Regions from separate parts of the Pseudomonas sp. Fl5BN2 genome, predicted to be linked through region 1. Evidence: predicted binding sites of a transcription regulator. Region 1 holds the regulator's gene; the other holds the start of a gene.

Region 1 (5,254 bases):
TCACCATCAACGTCGGCATGATCGCCAGGGTCAACGGCACCTTGATGACGATCTTCGAACCCTGGCCCTTGGTCGAGTAGATGTTGATCGAACCGTTGAGCTGGGAAATCTTGGTTTTCACCACGTCCATGCCCACGCCACGACCGGAGACATCGGAGATCTCGGTCTTGGTAGAGAAACCCGGGGCAAAGATCAGGTTGTAGCACTCGCTGTCGCTCAGGCGGTCGGCGGCGTCCTTGTCCATCACGCCACGCTTGACGGCAATCGCCCGCAGGACGTTCGGGTCCATGCCCTTGCCGTCGTCGGAGATCGACAGGAGGATGTGGTCACCCTCCTGTTCCGCCGCCAGCACCACCTTGCCGCCACGGGACTTGCCCGAGGCTTCGCGCTCTTCCGGCGATTCGATACCGTGGTCCACCGCGTTGCGCACCAAGTGCACCAGCGGGTCGGCCAGGGCCTCCACCAGGTTCTTGTCGAGGTCGGTTTCTTCCCCTACCAGTTCCAGGTTGATCTCTTTCTTCAGCTGCCGTGCCAGGTCGCGAACCAGGCGCGGGAAGCGCCCGAAGACCTTCTTGATCGGCTGCATGCGGGTCTTCATGACCGCGGTTTGCAAGTCGGCGGTGACCACGTCGAGGTTCGACACCGCCTTGGACATGGCTTCGTCGCCGCTGTTGAGGCCCAGGCGCACCAGACGGTTACGCACCAGCACCAACTCGCCGACCATGTTCATGATTTCGTCCAGGCGCGCGGTATCTACCCGCACCGTGGTTTCCGCTTCGCTGGTGGGTTTTTCCGCCGGCGGGGCAGCAGCAGCGCGAGCCGGGGCAGCAGCAGGAGCAGGAGCAGGAGCAGCGGCAGGCTTCGGCGCTTCGGCCTTGACCTCAGGCTTCTTCGCCACTGGCTTGGCGACTGCCGCGGTAGCCGCAGCAACCGGCGCAGCCGTTGTCGCAGCTGCAGGTTTCGCCGCACCCGGAGTTTCAGAGAACTTGCCCTTGCCGTGTAACTCATCCAGCAGGGATTCGAATTCGTGATCGCTGATCAGGTCGCCACCCGCTGCGGCGGCGCTAGGCACCACTGCTGCAGGTACCGCGGCCACTGCCGACTCCAGAGCATCGACAGCAAAGCTGCCCTTGCCATGCAGTTGGTCCAGCAAGGCTTCGAATTCGTCATCGGTGATTTCATCACCACCGGCGGCCGCACCACTGGCGGCCTGGGCCGCTGCAGGTACTACCGCATCAGGTGCGAACTGACCCTTGCCGTGCAACTGGTCCAGCAGCGACTCGAACTCGGCATCGGTGATTTCATCGCCGGCCGGCTCACCTTGCGCCACTGCTGCGGCGGGCACTGACTCGGCGTCGGCCTTGGCGGCATTCAGCGAATCGAGCAGGAGTTCGAATTCGTTGTCGGTGATATCACCCTCTGAGCTTTGGGCCTCAGGCTCGACAACGGCTGGAGCCACCTCCTCCACAGCTGGCGCTGCAGGTTCGGCGCCGGCGGGCTCTGCCAGGCGCGCCAAGGCGGCCAGCAGTTCCGGGGTCGCAGCGGTAATTGCGGTGCGCTCACGGACCTGGCTGAACATACCGTTCACCGCATCCAGAGCCTCAAGCACCACGTCCATCAATTCCGAATCGACACGCCTCTCACCCTTGCGCAGGATGTCGAAGACGTTCTCGGCGATGTGGCAGCACTCCACCAGCTCATTGAGCTGGAGGAAGCCGGCGCCCCCTTTAACAGTGTGAAAACCGCGAAAAATTGCATTGAGCAAGTCCGCATCATCTGGCCGGCTTTCCAGCTCGACCAGTTGTTCGGACAATAGCTCTAGAATCTCGCCGGCCTCAACCAGGAAATCCTGAAGGATCTCTTCATCGGCGCCGAAGCTCATTAATGGGTGCTCCTAGAATCCAAGGCTGGAAAGCAAATCGTCTACATCGTCCTGACCGGACATAACGTCTTCCCGTTTATCGGCATGAATCTGTGGACCTTCACCCTTGGCGAGATGTTTTTGCGGATCTTTTTCAGCGAGGATCGATTCGCGGTCATGTTCGATACCGGCAAAACGATCGACCTGGCTGGCCATCAACACCAGTTTGAGCAGATTACTTTCGACTTCCGTGACCAACTGGGTCACACGCTTGATTACCTGGCCGGTCAGGTCCTGGTAATCCTGCGCCAACAGAATGTCGTTGAGGTGGCCCGAGACGGTGCGATTTTCCTGCTCGCTGCGAGTCAGAAAAGCGTCGACCCGACGCGCCAGCTCACGGAACTCTTCAGCCCCGACCTCGCGCCGCATGAAGCGTCCCCAGTCCGCGCTCAAGGCCTGTGCTTCAGTGCTCAGGCCGTTGACCAGCGGGGTGCTGCTCTCTACCAGGTCCATAGTGCGGTTGGCAGCGGCTTCCGTCAGCCGAACCACATAGGACAGGCGCTCGGTGGCATCCGTGATCTGTGAAACTTCCTCGGCTTGCGGCATGTGCGGGTCAATCTGAAAATTGACGATCGCGCTATGCAGCTCGCGGGTGAGCTTGCCCACTTCCTGGTACAGGCCACGGTCACGGGTCTGATTAAGCTCATGGATCAATTGCACTGCGTCGCCGAATCTGCCCTTTTCAAGGCTCTCGACCAGTTCCAGGGCGTGCTTTTTCAGGGTCGACTCAAAGTCGTCCAGTGAAGATTCGTTATGCTCCATAGCTCCCCCGTGGCGGAATGGCTACGCACATCAACCGATGCGCTCGAAGATCTTTTCGATCTTCTCTTTCAACGCCTGGGCCGTGAATGGTTTGACCACATAGCCGTTCACCCCGGCCTGGGCAGCTTCGATGATCTGCTCGCGCTTGGCTTCGGCAGTTACCATCAACACCGGCAGGTGCTTGAGCTTTTCATCGGCACGCACGTGGCGCAGCAGGTCGATACCGGTCATGCCGGGCATGTTCCAGTCCGTTACCAGAAAGTCGATGCTTCCGCTGTTGAGTACCGGAATGGCGGTGGTGCCATCGTCGGCCTCGACCGTGTTGGTGAAACCCAGATCACGCAACAGGTTTTTTATGATCCGCCGCATCGTTGAAAAGTCATCAACGATGAGGATTTTCATGTTCTTGTCCAATTCGACCTCCAAGCAGTCTTAAACGCGTCCAGCACCTGAACGCGCCATTCAATCAATTCGGCATAACACACAACGACTGCATGAAGCACATACTGCAAAACCGGTGCTGCGCCTGGCCCCACCGGTCTTGATCGCAGTGTCCCCACACTGCCTGTCAGCGCGCTCGCCACTCCCCCAAACGCCCCCGCAAGCGGGCTGCGCACTGGCTGTGTAACTGGCTGACCCGCGATTCGCTGACCCCCAGGACCTCACCGATTTCCTTGAGGTTCAGCTCTTCGTCGTAGTACAGCGCCAACACCAGTCGCTCGCGCTCCGGCAAATTGGCAATCGCATCCGCCAACGCGGCCTGGAAGCGTTCATCCTCCAGGTCTCGTGACGGCTCGAGATGAGCACTGGCGCCATCCTCGTGCAGCCCTTCATGCTCGCCGTCCTGCAACAGATCGTCGAAACTGAACAGGCGACTGCCCAAGGTGTCGTTCAAAATCCCGTAATAATCGTCGAGACTCAATTGAAGTTCGGCCGCAACTTCGTGATCTTTAGCGTCACGACCGGTTTTAGCTTCAATTGCGCGAATTGCATCACTGACCATGCGCGTATTACGGTGCACCGAACGGGGTGCCCAGTCGCCTTTACGGACCTCATCGAGCATCGCCCCACGAATCCGGATACCGGCGTAGGTTTCAAAGCTCGCGCCCTTGCTCGCATCGTATTTGGTCGACACTTCGAGCAAACCGATCATCCCGGCCTGAATCAGGTCTTCCACCTGAACACTGGCCGGCAACCGCGCCAGCAGGTGATAGGCGATACGCTTGACCAGAGGCGCATAGCGCTCGATCAATTCGTACTGGCTATCACGCGCCGACTTCTTGTAAAGGTTGTAGCCACTGGCAGTCATAGCACCGGTCCCGCTGTTTGATGCACTAGCCGCTCGACAAAAAATTCCAGATGCCCGCGAGGGTTCGCCGGCAACGGCCAGGTATCGACTTTTTGCGCGATGGCCTTGAACGCCAATGCACACTTCGAACGAGGAAAGGCTTCATAGACCGCACGCTGCTTTTGCACGGCCTTGCGTACGCTTTCGTCGTAGGGAACTGCGCCGACGTATTGTAAAGCCACGTCCAGGAAGCGATCCGTGACCTTGGTCAATTTTGCAAACAAGTTGCGCCCTTCTTGAGGGCTCTGTGCCATGTTGGCCAGGACCCGGAAACGATTCATGCCGTAGTCGCGATTGAGCAGCTTGATCAGCGCATAGGCATCGGTGATCGAGGTCGGCTCGTCACAGACCACCAGCAATACTTCCTGGGCCGCGCGAACAAAACTGACTACCGAGTCACCAATACCCGCAGCGGTGTCAATCACCAGCACATCGAGATTGTCGCCAATGTCACTGAAGGCCTGGATCAGGCCCGCGTGCTGGGCGGGGCTCAGGTGCACCATGCTCTGGGTACCCGAGGCGGCCGGGACAATGCGGATGCCGCCAGGCCCCTGGAGCAGCACATCGCGCAGCTCGCAGCGACCCTCGATGACATCGGCGAGGGTGTGTTTGGGAGTCAGCCCCAGCAGGACATCGACGTTGGCCAGACCCAGGTCGGCGTCCAGCAGCAACACCCGCCGACCCAGCTCAGCCAGAGCCAGGGACAAGTTTACTGACACGTTAGTCTTGCCGACGCCACCTTTGCCGCCGGTCACCGCAATCACCTGTACGGGATGCATGCTGCCCATGTTCTTTCTTTACCTTGTCTTACTTAGACGGGGCCACATAACTGGCTGCGCGTTCACCATTGGAACAATGCATGGCAGACCATCGATGTAGATACAGTGCAATCTATTCATGCTTACCTCAGCCAACCCGCTTGGTCGAGCTGTGGTAAAGGTCAGCGAACATGTCGGCCATGGCTTCTTCGCTGGGTTCTTCCTGCATCTGCACACTCACTGCGCGACTCACCAGTTGGTGTCGGCGTGGCAGGTGCAAGTCGTCAGGAATCCGCGGCCCATCGGTCAGATAGGCAACCGGCAGTTCATGACTGATGGCCAGGCTCAAGACCTCGCCAAGACTGGCTGTTTCATCCAGTTTAGTCAGGATGCAACCGGCCAGGCCGCAACGCTTGTAGCTGTGGTAGGCGGCGGTCAACACCTGTTTCTGGCTGGTGGTTGCCA
Region 2 (5,254 bases), on a different contig from region 1:
CAGAAAGGGGGCATTACTCCCTGCTCTGCATAACCTGGGCCAGAAACACTGAAAAACACCAATAAAAAAACTCCGCACCCTGCTCACTTAAAACAGTGAGCAGAGTACAGAGTTTAGTGGTGCTTACCGCGTCTGGAAGCGTCTTTACACAAGTATTACGCGGCAGCGAAGAGCTGTTCGCTGATCTGCACCTGAGCGTCATTCATGGCTTTGCTGCGCATCTCTTCACCGTAGGCCAGGCCGTGGGCACGAACGAATTCGATATCGGTGATGCCGAGGAAGCCGAACAGCACTTTCAGGTAGTCCTCATGGGCAACACCAGTGGCTTGACCGGCGTGCAATCCACCGGAGGTGGAGACCACGATCAGCTTTTTGCCACCGCACAGGCCTTCGGGACCGGCTTCGGTGTAACGGAAGGTCTGGCCGGCGACGGCGATGCGGTCGATCCAGGCCTTGAGCTGGGTCGGGATGGTGAAGTTGTACATCGGCGCAGCCAAGACCACCGCATCGGCATCGAGGAACTCGGCCAGGGTCTGGGCGCTGAGTTCGGCCTCGTGCTTTTGTGCAGCATCACGCAGTTCGGCGGCGGTGCCGGCTGCTACCAGGGTGGCGGCGGAAAAATGATTGATCGCATCGCCGGCCAGGTCACGGTAGGTCACCACGGCGCCCGGCTGCGCGGCCTTCCAGGCTTCAACCACGGTGTGGCTCAGCTGGCGGGAGGCCGAGTTGTCACCAAGAATGCTCGAATCGATATGCAACAGTTTCATCAGGAATCTCCAAGTGAGGACCGCCACTGAGCGATCGGATGCTGGCAATCCTACAGGTGAAACCAATAGCTGATTAGTCAGCATAAATGCGATAGTTCGTCCTATCAGCAGGACAATAGAGCCCTACTCCCATGCAAGACCTCAACGACCTGTATTACTTCGCCAAAGTAGTCGAAGCCGGTGGCTTTGCCGCGGCCGGGCGCCTCCTGGGCATTCCCAAGTCGCGCCTTTCGCGGCGCATTGCCGAACTGGAGGAGCGCCTGAAGGCGCGACTGCTGCAACGCACCACCCGCCAATTGAAGCTGACCGCCGTAGGCGAGCGTTACTTGCGCCACTGCCAGGCAATGCTACTGGAAGCGGAAATGGCCGACGAAGCCGTGGCCAGCATGGCCAGTGAACCCCGGGGTCGTCTGCGAGTGTCGAGCCCGGTAGGCCTGGCCCATGAGTTGATGACACCCCTGGTGAGTTCCTTCCTGGAGAAGTACCCGCAGGTGCAATTGGAGATGCTGCTGCTCAACCGCCGCGTCGACCTGATCAACGAAGGCATCGATGTGGCCCTGCGGGTACGCGAACAGGGCGATGAGGATCCGCTGCTGGTGAGCCGTCGCCTGCGTCCGGCACAGACGGCGATGGTCGCCACTCCCGCGTTCCTGCGGGACAACCCGGTGGAGCATCCCGAAGATTTGCGGCGCCTGCCGATACTTGGCGCACTGGAAGCCGATCGCCTGGTGCACTTGCGCCTACTGGACCAACAAGGCAACGCCTGTGAGCTGGCCCTGGAGGCACGCCTGGGTATCGACGATTTCATTGTCCGTCGAGCCTGCGCCCTCGCCGGCCTGGGCTGTACCATGCTGCCGATGCTGTATTGCGAGGAAGAACTGGCCAGCGGTCAGTTGGTCCAGCTACTGCCGCAGTGGTCGTTGCCCGGCGGCTGGCTGCAAGCGGTGTATCCTCACCGCCGGGGGGTGTTGCCGGCCGTACGGGCCTGGATCGAACACCTGAGCGAATCCTTCGAACGCTGTGGAGAACGACTGTTGTGAAAGCCGGAACCCTGAATGAGCAGCAAGTGGCGCAATTCTGCCTGGCCCTGCCAGGTGCGCGGGAAGACTACAAGTGGGGTGGCGTACGAGTCTTCTCGATCGCCGGCAACAAGATGTTCGCCGTGCAGAACCTGCGGGGCGACTCCCTGGCGTTCAAGGTCGATCAGCAACTGTTCCTCGGTCACGTCGATCGGCCGGGCATCGCCCCGGCGCCCTATCTGGCCCGAGCGCACTGGATCATCATGCAAACGCCCTACCCGCTGGGCGCCGAGGAACTCAAGGCGTTGCTGCAGCGCTCCCACCAACTGGTGGCAAGCAAGTTGCCCAAGCGGGTCCAGACCGGCCTCTTGCTCTAGAGCAGCGTCAGCAGGCTGTTCTCCAGGAACAGCCGGTCGATCCAGTACACCTGATGCAGCGCCACGATCAACCAGAACAGAGCCTGGTAGGACACCTTGCGGGTCTTGTGGCGCAGCAGTTGCTGCGCCAGCAAGGCACCGGGCCAGCCACCGGCCAGCTCCAGTGCGTGCAGGACATTCTCCGGGACTCTCTGACCCTCGACCCGGGCTCGGCGCTTGTCGTGCCAATACACCAGGAACGTCAGCAGGCTGACCACGCCATAGGCGGCCAGGGGAATCAGCGAGATCCCCCGCCACCACAGGGACAATGAGCCAAACAGCGGCAGCCCGCACAACAGCACAAACGCCAGCAGCTTGGCCCGTGGATGCTGGATGCGCACGCCGTTGCCAGAGCGCGAATCACCACGCGAGGCCGTCATGACTTGGCCGCCGCCCAGTCGATCCAGCCGAACTGCCAGGTCGCCAGGATCAACAGGCCGAAGGCGATGCGGTACCAGGCGAACGCCGCATAGCTGTGGCTGGCGATGAATTTCAGCAGGCCCTTGACGGCGATCATGGCGAAGATGAAGGCGGTGACAAACCCTATGGCGAACACCGGGAAATCATCGGGCTGGAACAGGTGCCGGTATTTGTAGCCGGAGTACACCGCAGCACCGACCATGGTCGGCATTGCCAGGAAGAACGAGAACTCGGTGGCCGTCTTGCGTGACAGGCCGAACAACAACCCGCCGATAATCGTCGAGCCGGAGCGCGAGGTGCCTGGGATCATCGCCAGGCATTGGGCACAACCGACCTTGAGCGCATCTTTCCAGGTAATTTCATCCACGCTCTCGGCATGCACCTGATGCTGCCGGCGCTCGGCCCAGAGCATGATGATGCCGCCGATCACCAGGGCCGTGGCCACAGTGATGGGATTGAACAGGTAGGCATGGATCAGGTCGGCAAAAATCACCCCCAGCACCACCGCCGGGAAAAAGGCGATCAGCAGGTTGACGGTGAAGCGCCGGGCCTTCGGCTGGGTCGCCAGGCCGCTCACCACCTCGAGGATCTTGCGCCGGAACTCCCAGACTACGGCCAGGATCGCGCCCAATTGAATGATGATGTTGAAGGCTATCGCCCGCTCGCCACCGAAATTCAGCAAGTCGGCCACGATAATCTGGTGCCCGGTGCTGCTGATGGGTAAAAACTCGGTCAGGCCTTCGACAATCCCGAGTATCAATGCTTGTGCGGCGGTCCAAAGATCCATCCATCCCCCATGAGGCTATGCTCCTGGCATGCCTCTTTTTAAGTAGTCAAAGCGTTCACTGCGTCGAGCGCCACCGAGATTTCGGTGCCTTTAAGCTAAACACAAGCCCATGAAAATCCTCTGAAAATTTCAGAAAGATTGAGGTTTTGCGCGAAGCCGCCGAAATCCTAGCAGACAGGCGCAAAACGCGCCGCGATGTTATTGGACTTCCGTAGGGTTGGCGCTCAGAGGCAGGCATGCTTGGATGCTCGCGGCCTTTTATGACAAGAACAAGAATCTGGAGTGACCGGATGATGAATAGCTTACGCAAGATGTCCATCAGTCAGCGCCTGTGGCTGATCCTGATCGTCGCCGTACTGACCCTGGTGACCCTGGGCGTGATGATGCTGCAGCAGATTCATGGCGACCTGTACCAGGCCAAGGCACAGAAAACCCAGCATGTGGTACAGACCGCTGCCGGCGTGCTGAATTACTACCATGGCCTGGAAACCGCCGGCAGCCTGAACCGCGAGCAGGCGCAACAGCAGGCGCTGCAGGTGATTCGCGGGCTGCGCTATAACCAGAGTGACTATTTCTGGATCAACGACCTGACGCCGGTGATGATCATGCACCCGGCCAACCCCAAGCTCGACGGGCAGAACCTCGCGGCCGTCAAGGATCCGGACGGTTTCGAAGTGTTCAACCAGATGGTCAGCCTGGCCAAGGCCAAGGGCGCCGGCATGGTGGACTATCGCTGGCCCAAGCCCGGGGCCGAGCAGCCGGTGCAGAAAACCTCCTATATCCAGCTGTTCCAACCCTGGGGCTGGATCATCGGTTCCGGGGTGTACATCGATGACCTGCAGGAGGAGTTCTATGCCCAGGTCCTGCGCGCCTCCTCCGTCGGCCTGGTGATTGCCCTGCTGATGGCTGGGCTGGTGGTGTTGATCGTGCGCAGTATCGTCAGTCCGCTGCGGGAAACCGTGCACGCCATGGCCAATATTGCCAGCGGCGAAAGCGACCTGACCCGCAGCCTCGACACCCACGGCCAGGATGAAGTCACCGAACTGGCCCGGCACTTCAACGGCTTTACCGCCAAATTGCGTGGGGTGGTGACACAACTGCAAACCAGCGCTGGTGCCCTCGAGCAGTCCTCCAACGAGCTGGGCAGCAACGCCTCCGAGGCTCAGGAGCGCAGCCAGCAGCAATCCCAGCAAATGGAACAGGTGGCCGCTGCCATCAGCCAGGTCACCAGCGGGGTCCAGGACGTGGCGAAGAACGCCGAGCATGCCGCCAGTGAGGTTCGCGAAGCCGAGGCCCAGGCCCAGCAGGGGCAGGTCAATATCGACGGCAGCCTGCAACAGATCGAGCAGTTGTCAGCGACCATCAACCAGGCAGTGGAAGTGATTCGCACCCTGGCGACGGAAAGCACCCAGATCGGCACGGTACTGGAAGTGATCCGCTCGATTGCCGAACAGACCAACCTACTGGCCTTGAATGCTGCCATCGAAGCGGCGCGCGCCGGAGAACAGGGCCGCGGCTTTGCCGTGGTGGCCGATGAGGTGCGCCTGCTGGCCCAGCGGACCCAGCAATCCACCGCAGAAATCCAGGGCATGATCGAACGCCTGCAGAACCACTCGGAAGCCGCGGTCAAGGTCATCGGCGACAGCAGCCGCGCCTCGCAATTGACCATCGAACAGGCCGGGCTCGCCGGCGCCAGCCTCAATGCCATCGGCCAGGCCCTGCGCACCCTCAATGGTTTGAACGCGTCGATTGCCAGCGCCACCATGCAGCAGGCCCATGTGGTGGAGGACATCAATCACAATGTCAGTCAGGCCGCGGGACTGTCCCAGGGCACCGCCTTGGCGG

What was found. The regulator FliA, encoded in region 1, starts transcription of late flagellar genes. The targets are predictions, from matches to a motif close to CTAAAGTTTNNNNNNNNNNNGCCGNTAA.
Region 2: a site for FliA is predicted at 3,548-3,575, ahead of GV819_RS07005 (methyl-accepting chemotaxis protein). Genes of this name have one in related genera too.

What each region holds. Positions count from the first base shown of each region.
Region 1 covers NZ_JAAARL010000002.1:330,557-335,810, forward strand. The annotation lists gene GV819_RS03875 (chemotaxis protein CheA) at 1-1,882, opposite strand, end outside; gene GV819_RS03880 (protein phosphatase CheZ) at 1,895-2,683, opposite strand; gene GV819_RS03885 (chemotaxis response regulator CheY) at 2,714-3,085, opposite strand; gene fliA (RNA polymerase sigma factor FliA) at 3,252-3,992, opposite strand; gene fleN (flagellar synthesis regulator FleN) at 3,989-4,819, opposite strand; gene flhF (flagellar biosynthesis protein FlhF) at 4,938-5,254, opposite strand, start outside.
Region 2 covers NZ_JAAARL010000004.1:145,819-151,072, forward strand. The annotation lists gene GV819_RS06980 (FMN-dependent NADH-azoreductase) at 156-767, opposite strand; gene GV819_RS06985 (LysR substrate-binding domain-containing protein) at 899-1,807, shown strand; gene GV819_RS06990 (MmcQ/YjbR family DNA-binding protein) at 1,819-2,163, shown strand; gene GV819_RS06995 (DUF1294 domain-containing protein) at 2,160-2,582, opposite strand; gene GV819_RS07000 (undecaprenyl-diphosphate phosphatase) at 2,579-3,409, opposite strand; gene GV819_RS07005 (methyl-accepting chemotaxis protein) at 3,703-5,254, shown strand, end outside.